Linked DNA regions of Prosthecobacter sp.. Each later gene encodes a partner of the first gene's protein in a complex. Links are inferred from orthologs where the notes say so. Each region holds a gene or a part of one and is shown in the gene's direction. Other genes may lie near its edges.

Evidence for each region. Proteins that work in one complex are often made in the same cells at the same time.
Region 2: the proteins of dapF (region 1) and U1A53_RS22790 are in contact, whole or in part, in a solved structure (PDB 5YGU), measured with the Escherichia coli proteins. The link is inferred for Prosthecobacter sp. from one-to-one orthologs.

Annotation. Positions count from the first base shown.
Region 1 is NZ_JAXMIH010000014.1:221,243-225,666, reverse strand. What follows is about bases 1,132-3,902. They hold dapF (diaminopimelate epimerase), read left to right. Parts: upstream 1,132-1,973; coding sequence 1,974-2,831; downstream 2,832-3,902. Other genes in these bases: U1A53_RS16715 (DUF5069 domain-containing protein), read left to right, coding at 3,811-3,902; U1A53_RS27095 (VOC family protein), read left to right, coding at 3,291-3,686; U1A53_RS16730 (class I SAM-dependent methyltransferase), read left to right, coding at 1,218-1,961; U1A53_RS16735 (methyltransferase domain-containing protein), read left to right, coding at 1,132-1,174. In the rest of the region: U1A53_RS16740 (cupin domain-containing protein), read left to right, coding at 1-380; more of U1A53_RS16735, read left to right, coding at 401-1,131; more of U1A53_RS16715, read left to right, coding at 3,903-4,227; U1A53_RS16710 (serine hydrolase), read left to right, coding at 4,302-4,424. UniProt on the Escherichia coli protein: Involved in the succinylase branch of the L-lysine biosynthesis and in the biosynthesis of the pentapeptide incorporated in the peptidoglycan moiety. Catalyzes the stereoinversion of LL-2,6-diaminopimelate (L,L-DAP) to meso-diaminopimelate (meso-DAP).
Region 2 is NZ_JAXMIH010000023.1:527,854-532,315, forward strand. The notes cover bases 548-3,356. They hold U1A53_RS22790 (RNA pyrophosphohydrolase), read left to right. Parts: upstream 548-1,621; coding sequence 1,622-2,092; downstream 2,093-3,356. Other genes in these bases: U1A53_RS22780 (ThuA domain-containing protein), read right to left, coding at 548-1,004; U1A53_RS22785 (peptidoglycan endopeptidase), read left to right, coding at 1,093-1,608; U1A53_RS22795 (hypothetical protein), read right to left, coding at 2,098-2,505; recA (recombinase RecA), read right to left, coding at 2,610-3,356. Also shown: more of U1A53_RS22780, read right to left, coding at 78-547; more of recA, read right to left, coding at 3,357-3,719; U1A53_RS22805 (type II secretion system F family protein), read right to left, coding at 3,836-4,462. UniProt on the Escherichia coli protein: Master regulator of 5'-end-dependent mRNA decay.

The DNA of each region.
Region 1 (4,424 bases):
TTCGCCAAGTATTAACCGCTTCCTCCTTCCAGATGAAACCGTCCACACGCATTGCCCATGTCAGTTTGGCTGAGGCCCTCGCCAAAGGCCCGCCACCGCTCGGCAATCTTGCAGTTCCCATCTTTTCGCATGGCTCGCTTGTGGTTGAGCTTTACACGCCGGTCGGTCACGACCCGCAGAAGCCGCACACACGAGACGAGATTTACTTTGTCACTCGTGGGACGGGTTCATTCTTCGACGGAGAGCAGCGTCACTCGGTTGCGGCTGGTTCATTCTTGTTCGTTCCGTCCGGCCAGATTCACCGCTTCGAGGATTTCTCATCCGACTTCGTCGTCTGGGTTGCCTTTTATGGACCGGAAGGAGGAGAGACAGGTGCCTAACCGCCCACTTGAATCGAATTATGCAAACCAGCGAAAACTACACTCCCGGCTACACGCAGAACGCGAGCGACTTCATGGCCAAGCGCTCCGCGCAGACCCACGCTGCGTTTCTGCTGCCGCATCTGCGCGACTCGTCGCGGTTGCTCGACTGCGGTTGTGGACCGGGATCTGTGACCTGCGACTTCGCGCGCATTGTTCGTTCCGGCCATGTGACCGGCATTGATCGCGAGGCATCACAGATTGAGCGTGCCCGGAGCCACGCGGCCAGCCTCGGCCTCACGAACGCGACCTTCGAGGTCGGTTCCATTTATGAGCTGCCATTCCCGGATGCGTCCTTCGATGTCGTCTTCGCGCATGCGGTCTTCGAGCACCTTTCCGTTCCTGACGCGGCGCTGGCGGAGGTGCGCCGGGTACTTGCTCCCGGCGGCCAAGTCGCCCTTCGCAGTCCGGACTGGGGCGGATTCATCGTCGCGCCGGACACGCCGGGCTTGCAGTCGGCCATCGGGCGTTACACCGAGCTTCAGATCGCCAACGGCGGTGATGTTCATGTGGGTCGCAAGTTTCCCGGCTTGCTGCGCTCCGCAGGTTTCACGTCGCTTGCTTTCTCGGCAACCTACGAGTGCTACCAGCCGCCGCCTGTCATCGGTGAGTATCTTGCGCTCCAACTGGCCGCAGCCGACGCCCGCGCCGAGGCCGCAGCTCTCCGTAATTGGAGCCGGCATCCCGATGCCATCTTTGCCCAGGCGTGGTGCGAGATCGTGGGCAGGGAACCGCGAACATCGCTGGAAAACTAGCATCCTTCCTCTCAGTCATTCAAACACTGCTCACCAAACACACATGAACCGTCTCCGCTTCTCCACCCTCGCCCATCGCGATCATGTCTTTTGCAGTCCATTGAGTTCAGCCAAGGCCGACCAGCTGGTCGAACTGCTCGATTTGCCCAAGTCGGGGCGGGTGCTGGATGTCGGTTGTGGCAAGGCTGACCTGTTGCTCCGTGTCATTGCACGATACGGGGTGGCCGGGGTCGGCGTGGATCCGAACGGCGAACTTGTGAGCGCAGCGCGTGCCAGCGTTGAATCCCGTGGTATCAGCGGGTTCGTGGAGTTGCACGAGGCTCGGGTGGCCGACGTGGCATTGGAACCTGAATCCTTCGATGTGGCACTGTGCATCGGCTCCACTCACGCTTACGGCAAGTTTGACCAGGCTCTCACTGCTCTGTCCCATCTGGTGCGTCCAGGTGGTCAGGTGCTCATTGCCGATGGTTATTGGAAGCGGGAACCGGCAGCGGAGTATCTCGCGTTCCTCGGCGCCGGTCTGACGGACTACTGCAACCATCGGGGCAACGAGTCCGCAGGCATCGCCGCCGGGTTGATGCCGCTTTACTCGTGCGTGAGCAATGACGATGAATGGGACCACTATGAGGGACTGTATTGCCTCTCGATGGAACGTTTCGTCCGCGACCATCCCCAAGACCCGGATGCGGTGCCATTCAGGGAACGCATTCGTGCCTGGCGTGATGCCTACCGGCGCTGGGGTCGTGATACGCTCGGCTTTGGCTACTATCTTTTTTGCAAGCCGTGATAATTCCAGATGATGCAATTCGCCAAGTATCAAGCGTTGGGAAATGACTGCCTGGTCGTCGAACGAGACGATTTCGTGGAGTTGCTATCGCCCACGGTTGTTCGCCGAATATGCGACCGCCATTTCGGGATCGGTTCGGACGGCATCCTGGTTCGTGAGCCGAGTTCTGATCCGACCGAGTTCCGTGTGCGAATCCTGAACCCGGATGGGAGCGAGGCCGAGAAAAGCGGAAACGGCCTGCGGATTTTCGCGCGATACCTGTGGGATCGGCGGCTCGTGAGCGACGCGCCGTTCACGGTCGTGACGCCGGGCGGTGAGGTCCTTTGCCGGGTCCATGAGCAAGGCCGCTCGGTGACCGTCGAGATGGGCCGGGTCTGCTTTCACAGCGGCGAAATTCCGGTGCCCGGCCCGCCGCGCGAGGTGATTCGCGAAACCATGGAGATCGCAGGACAGGCGTTGGAATTCACCGCCGCGACTATTGGCAATCCGCATTGCGTGATCCTTCGCCCGCAGGTCTCCAAGGCCGAAGCAACTTTGCTCGGCCCGCTCATTGAAACCGACAGCCGATTCCCGAATCGGACCAACGTGCAGTTCATGCAGGTGCTGGATCGGGCAAACATCCGGATCGAAATCTGGGAGCGCGGAGCCGGCTACACGCTGGCCTCCGGCAGCAGCAGTTGCGCGGCTGCGGCAGTCGCGAAAAAGATCGGCCTGTGTGATTCGACGATCACCGTCCACATGCCGGGCGGCTCGCTGGCGATTGAAGTGGACGACAATTTCCTTGTCCGCATGACCGGGCCGGTCGGGAAAGTGGCTGAAGGTAAATTGAGTGACGAAATCTTCCAAAGCACCCGCACCGCAGGTGCCTGAATCAAACCCCAGCATCACACGCCTATGCCATCCGCCGACGTTCGATACAGCGACACACGCGAGTTGCCGCTTGAAGGCGTCTTGGAGCTTTACCGCGCCAATGAATGGTCCTCAGCAAACAAGCCCGAGCTGTTGCACAAGGCGCTGCTGGCGTCGCACTCGCTGGTCACGGCTTGGGATGGCAGCAAGCTTGTCGGACTCGGCAACGCAATCTCGGACGGACATCTGGTCGTTTACTACCCGCACTTGCTCGTGCTTCCCGAATATCATGGGCGTGGCATCGGCACGCGACTGATGCAGATGCTCATGGCGCGCTACGCCGGGTTTCACCAGCACATGCTCGTCGCCGATGGCCGGGCGATTGAGTTTTACCGCAAGTGCGGTTTCGAGCGCGCGGGCAAGACCGAGCCGATGTGGATTTATGCGGGCCATGACCACGACCAAAAGATGCCGCCTACCATGCAGCAGTCGCTCGGACAAATCGCGCTCGTCGTGCGCGAATACGATGAAGCCATCGATTTCTACGTCGGAAAGCTCGGCTTCACTTTGGTGGAAGACACCTGCATTCCAGAGCAGGACAAACGTTGGGTCATCGTCGCTCCACCGGGATCAGCGGAAACTCGGTTGCTTCTCGCGCGAGCGACCAGCGAAGAACAGGCGTCACGGATCGGAAATCAAACCGGCGGCCGGGTGTTTCTGTTTCTCGTCACTGATGACTTCTGGCGTGACTTTCGCGATTACAAAGCCAAGGGCATCGTCTTTGTGCGTGAGCCAAAGGAGGGAAGCTACGGCACGGTAGCCGTGTTCGAGGATCTTTACGGAAACCTATGGGATCTACTTCAACCCAGAATCTGATGCCAATACACGCGGCAACTCGTTCAACCATGCGCTGCAGCAAACGGCGGCTGGCCGTCGCGGTTGCAATCGGCGCGTCTCGTGGCCGCCGTCGCTGAGCTTGGGTCGTTGGCAAAGAAATCTTATGTTCATTAGTCCATATGAGAAAGTCGGTGGCTTGGTCTGGGTTCCTCGCATGCTGAGAAAGATTCGGTTGCGCGCGAGCGGCCAGTTGCCAGATGACTACCTTCCTTACATGGGGCTGGGTTTCGATCGTCGGTGCGTGCGGTTTCTCGGCGTGACTTACGAGGCGCTGGTCGAGAGGGTCGCCACTGGCGGGACGGACGAAGAGATCCTCGAATGGTGCTTCGCCACAGGGAAGAGGCCGTCAGAGGTTGAGATTCACGTGTGGAACGAATATATGATCAAGCGAGGTTGGCGCGATACTGATTCGCCCTCGATCGACTTGCAGGAATACAAGGAGAAGTATGGGCTGGGCCATCGCTCCGATATCCGCACCTACTTTGATTTCTATGAGGTCGACGAAGAAAGAAAGCCATAAGAGCCTCAACCATGCGCTGCATACCATGAATAAAGCGCTAGGCAGAAAATGCTGACCGCAACGGCAATGACACCATGAACACAACCACATCTCTTCTCTTCGCTAATCTCCTGTTGGCCGTCCCATTTCAGGCTGCGGCGCAAAAGACCTTCACCACCGCGGACGGGGAGGCGGTGCAAGCCTGCTTGCGCGAGAGC
Region 2 (4,462 bases), on another replicon or contig:
TGCAACTGGGGCAGAATTGGACTCTAAAAAGAAAAGGGCTAACTGAGGAGGGACCAGTTGCGGCGCAACTGGACTACTTACTTCTTCGCAGGCTTTGGCGGTGGAGGCTCGACGTAGGGCGGGTTGGTGAGCGCTCCGGGGGCGGTTTCTTTGAGGTTGGGATAGATGTCGGCTTGAACGTCGCCCAGCGCCCATTTCACGCCGCCGACGAGGATGTTTTGGAAGGTGGGATTGGTCCAAACGTCCTCGCGATGGCCCATGGCGGTGTACCATACGCGGCCATCGCCCTCTTTGCGTGCCCATGTGCTCGGAAAGGCGGGGCGTTCGTATTCTTTGCCGGTCATGGCTGGGGAGTCGATCACGCTGAGCACATGGATGTCAGGCGTGAAGTCTTTGAGCGAGTACCACTCTTCCTGAAAGCCGTATTCGGCTCCGACATTCTCAAAGCCGGGGAATTTGGGGTTGGTGACGGTGTTTTTGGCGACCTGCTGAGCGCCATGCTTGATGAACTCGCCGCCGATGAAGCGCACATAGGGATCAGCCTTGTCACCGTGGTTCAAATAACGCTCAGGGCCTTTTTTGGACTCGTTGTCGGTGTGGAAGGTGTCGCTGGCGGAGTGGGTGCCGACGAAGCCTTTGCCCGCTTTGACATAATCAAACAGCGCCTGCTTGCCCTCGGGGGACATCGGCGGCTGCTTGTCGGTGCCTTCGCTGCAAAGATCGCCTGTGGTGTAGAAAAACACGGCGTCAAACTGGTTCAGGTAATCCTTGCTGAACTTGGAGCCGTCCTTGGAGAACTCGAAGTCCCAGCCGTTTTTCGCGCCGAGTTCCAGCAACACTTTTTCCGCATGGCTGGGCTGGCCGTTCTTCCATGAGATGACGCTGTGCTCGAAGCCGCTGGATTTCGTGAAGAAGAGAATTTTACGCTTGGCGGGAGCGGCGGCGAACGCGGCGACGCAGACGACAGCGGCAAGAACCAGAGGGGCGACGAGTTTTTTCAGCATGGCGGGCGATTCTGGCGGAGCTTTGAAAACAAGGCAAGGCAGTGTTGCGTGCCTTGTCATTTCACAAGTGCGTAATACGATGGCGGCGATGATGCGACTTTTCCTGAATCTTCTTCTACTGCCGCTGTGCGTGCTGCTCTGCCAATGTGGCTCCAGCGCCGGTAATCGCTGGGAGTACAAATATGCGCCGGGCAAGACCGCGGTCATCATCGGCGGCCGGGCCGTGCCGCCGGCCAATGCGCCGGCCGATGTGCTGCGGGCGATCACAGCGGGCAACCGCATCTGCACGAAACCGTATCGTCGCGGCGGCGGCCACGCCAAATTTGAAGACAGCGCGTATGATTGCTCCGGCACGGTGTCGTATGTGCTGCATGCGGCGGGCGAACTCGACGAACCGACAGTTTCATCGGCTTTTCGCAGTTACGGCCGCAGTGGCAAGGGCAAATGGATCACGGTGTATGCGCGCAAGGGACATGTGTTTCTAGAGGTGGCCGGATTACGACTCGACACAGGTTACAGTGACGCCGACAGCGACGGTCCGCGCTGGAGCAGCCGTTCACGCCCCACGAAGGGGTATTCCATGAGGCATCCTTCCGGCCTGTGATGATTTTCAAACCATGATTCCCGCCGAAGCCATCGTCTATCGCCCGAACGTCGCCGCCATCCTGCAGCGGGCGAACGGCGACATCTTTGTGGCCGAGCGCATCAACATTCCTGGCGCGTGGCAGTTCCCGCAGGGTGGCATTGACGAGGGCGAGAACGCGGAGCAGGCGATGTTTCGCGAACTGGCTGAGGAGATCGGGGTGAAACGTGAGTTGCTGGAGATCGTGCAGAAGCGTGAGGGTTATCGCTATGCGTTCACGAAGGGGCGGCTGAAATACGGCATCTACGGCGGACAGGAACAGACATACTTTTTGTGCCGCTTCCTGGGAAAGGACACTGACTTCAATCTCGCGGCCACCCACCAGGAGTTTGCCAGCTTTCGCTGGATCAAACCGTCCGAGTTTCAAATGGACTGGGTGCCGAAGTTCAAACGCCACGTCTATCGGCAGGTGATGCTGGATTTTTTTGGCATTGAGTTCGTGTAGCGCTCTCAATTCAACCCGAAACGCCGTAAACCCGGCAGCGATGGCTTGAACCAGCGCATCTTTGACCGGAACTTCGCTGCCTGCACGCATTCTCCAAGAGCTTGCTCCATGAGCAACGAAACTTCGAAGCCGGTCGAGCCATCGGTGCGGCGCAGTGGAGGACAGGCGACGACAAGCCCCTTCAGCATGACCCACTTCTGTCCCAACCCTGCCATGGCGTGCAGGGCTGGTGGCAGGGCGGAACGTTTGATGCGCACCTGAACCTCGGCACCGATGTCAAAACGCTGGCGTGACCAGAAGACGAGGCCGCAGGCTGAAATGTCACAAAGCTCGACGATGGTCTGCCTGCCTCCGCTGGACGACTGGTTCTCGTTCGCGGAGGTTTCCTGCTGTTGCTGGCCGTGTTTAGCCATACGAATCGCGGAATGACCGCGAAAGGAGGCGCAAGAGGCGCGGAAAGTCAAACGTGGAGAGCCGAGCGGGAGACGGTCATGGAGTCACGCAGGTCAAGAAGGCTTCACTCGTCAGCATCGGCGGCTGGCGCGGCTTTCGACGAACCCTTCTCCGCAGCAGCGCCTTTCTCGGCCTGCTTGGCTTTCACGGCGGCTTCGATCTCGGCATAGACGGTGGCGTCGTTGCGGAGGACTTCCTTGGCGGCATCACGGCCTTGGGCGAGCTGGGTGCCTTTGTAGCTGATCCAGGAGCCGCGCTTTTGCAGAATCTCGAAGTCCATTGCCAGATCAAGCAGGGAACCGACATTCGAGATGCCCTCGTTGTACATGATGTCGAATTCGGCCTCCGTGTAAGGAGGTGCGAGCTTGTTTTTGACGATTTTGACCTTGGTGCGGTTGCCGGTGACGACACCGTCGGTGGTTTTGATGGCGCCGATGCGGCGGATGTCCACGCGCACGCTGGCGTAGAACTTGAGCGCCTTGCCACCAGGGGTCGTTTCAGGATTGCCGAACATGACGCCTATCTTTTCACGAATCTGGTTGGTGAAGATGCAGCAGGTGCGTGCCTTGGCGATGATGGCGGTGAGCTTGCGCAACGCGGCGCTCATGAGACGTGCCTGGGCGCCGACGGTGGAGTCGCCGATGTCGCCTTCGAGTTCCTGACGGGTGACGAGCGCGGCCACGGAGTCGATGACGATGACATCGAGCGCATTGGAACGCACGAGTGTTTCGCAGATGCGCAGGGCTTCCTCGCCGGAACTGGGCTGCGAGACGAGCAATTCATCCATTTTGACACCAAGACGGCGGGCATAAGCAGGGTCAAGGGCGTGCTCCACGTCGATGAAGGCGGCGAGGCCGCCAGTTTTTTGCGCTTGGGCGATGACGGTGAGCGTGAGGGTCGTTTTACCGGAGGATTCCGGGCCGTAAACTTCCACCACGCGTCCGCGTGGAAAACCACCCGTGCCGAGCGCCTGATCGATCAAGAGATTGCCGGTGGGGATGACGCTGATGTCGGACTTCAAGCCTTCGCCGCCCATGCGCAGGATGGCTCCTTCGCCGTAGTCTTTCTGAATCTGCTGGATGGCGAGATCCAGATTGCGACCGCGTGCTTCGGCGAGTTTGTCGGTCTTGGCGGCGGTGGGTTCAGCGGATTCTTTGGAGGGGGATCTGGCCATGGTCGTGGGTGGTAGGGGAGTGAATAAAAGCTGTTCGGTCGAACAGAAAGCGCATTTGAAGCATGCCGTAAAGCACTTTCACCTGCTGATCGCGATTTATTTGTGCCAAGCGCCCCTCAAAGCCCCTCGATCTGCTTCATCATCCCGCCGTAGTAGCCGCCCATCATGGCGATGATGCGGTAGGACACATAAACGACCACGATGCCGTAGGCGATTTTGGGCAGCCATTGCGCCGCACGTTGCACGGCATCGCCCGCCTCGATGGTTTCGGCGGCGGCCCAGCGGTTCATCTCATGATCCAGCGTGCCTGACTCCTCCGCTGTGGCGGTGCCATGCACAAACACCATGGGAAAACCATGCACATCCGCCATGGCACCGGCGATGGTTTCCCCGGCGGCAATGCGCTGCGCCGCATCCTCTGAGGCGCGCCGTAACATCCCGCTGTGCGAAGCGCCTCCCGCGAGCAACATGCATTCCGTCATGCGCATCGAGGCGAGCAGGCAGGCATGAAACACCTGGGCGAAACGGGCCAGCGCCCAATGCCTGCGCACACTGCCGATGAACGGAATGCGCCCAAGCCAGGCATCCACGGTGGCTGATTCAGCTCCCAGCCGCGACAGCCAGCGCCAGAGCAGGAACAGTGACAGCAAAATCAACCACAACACCGCCAGCGGCATGAACACGCCCCGCAGTGAAGCAGATTCGCCCTGCATGGAGGCAGTCACCATCGCAGGCAGTTCCGG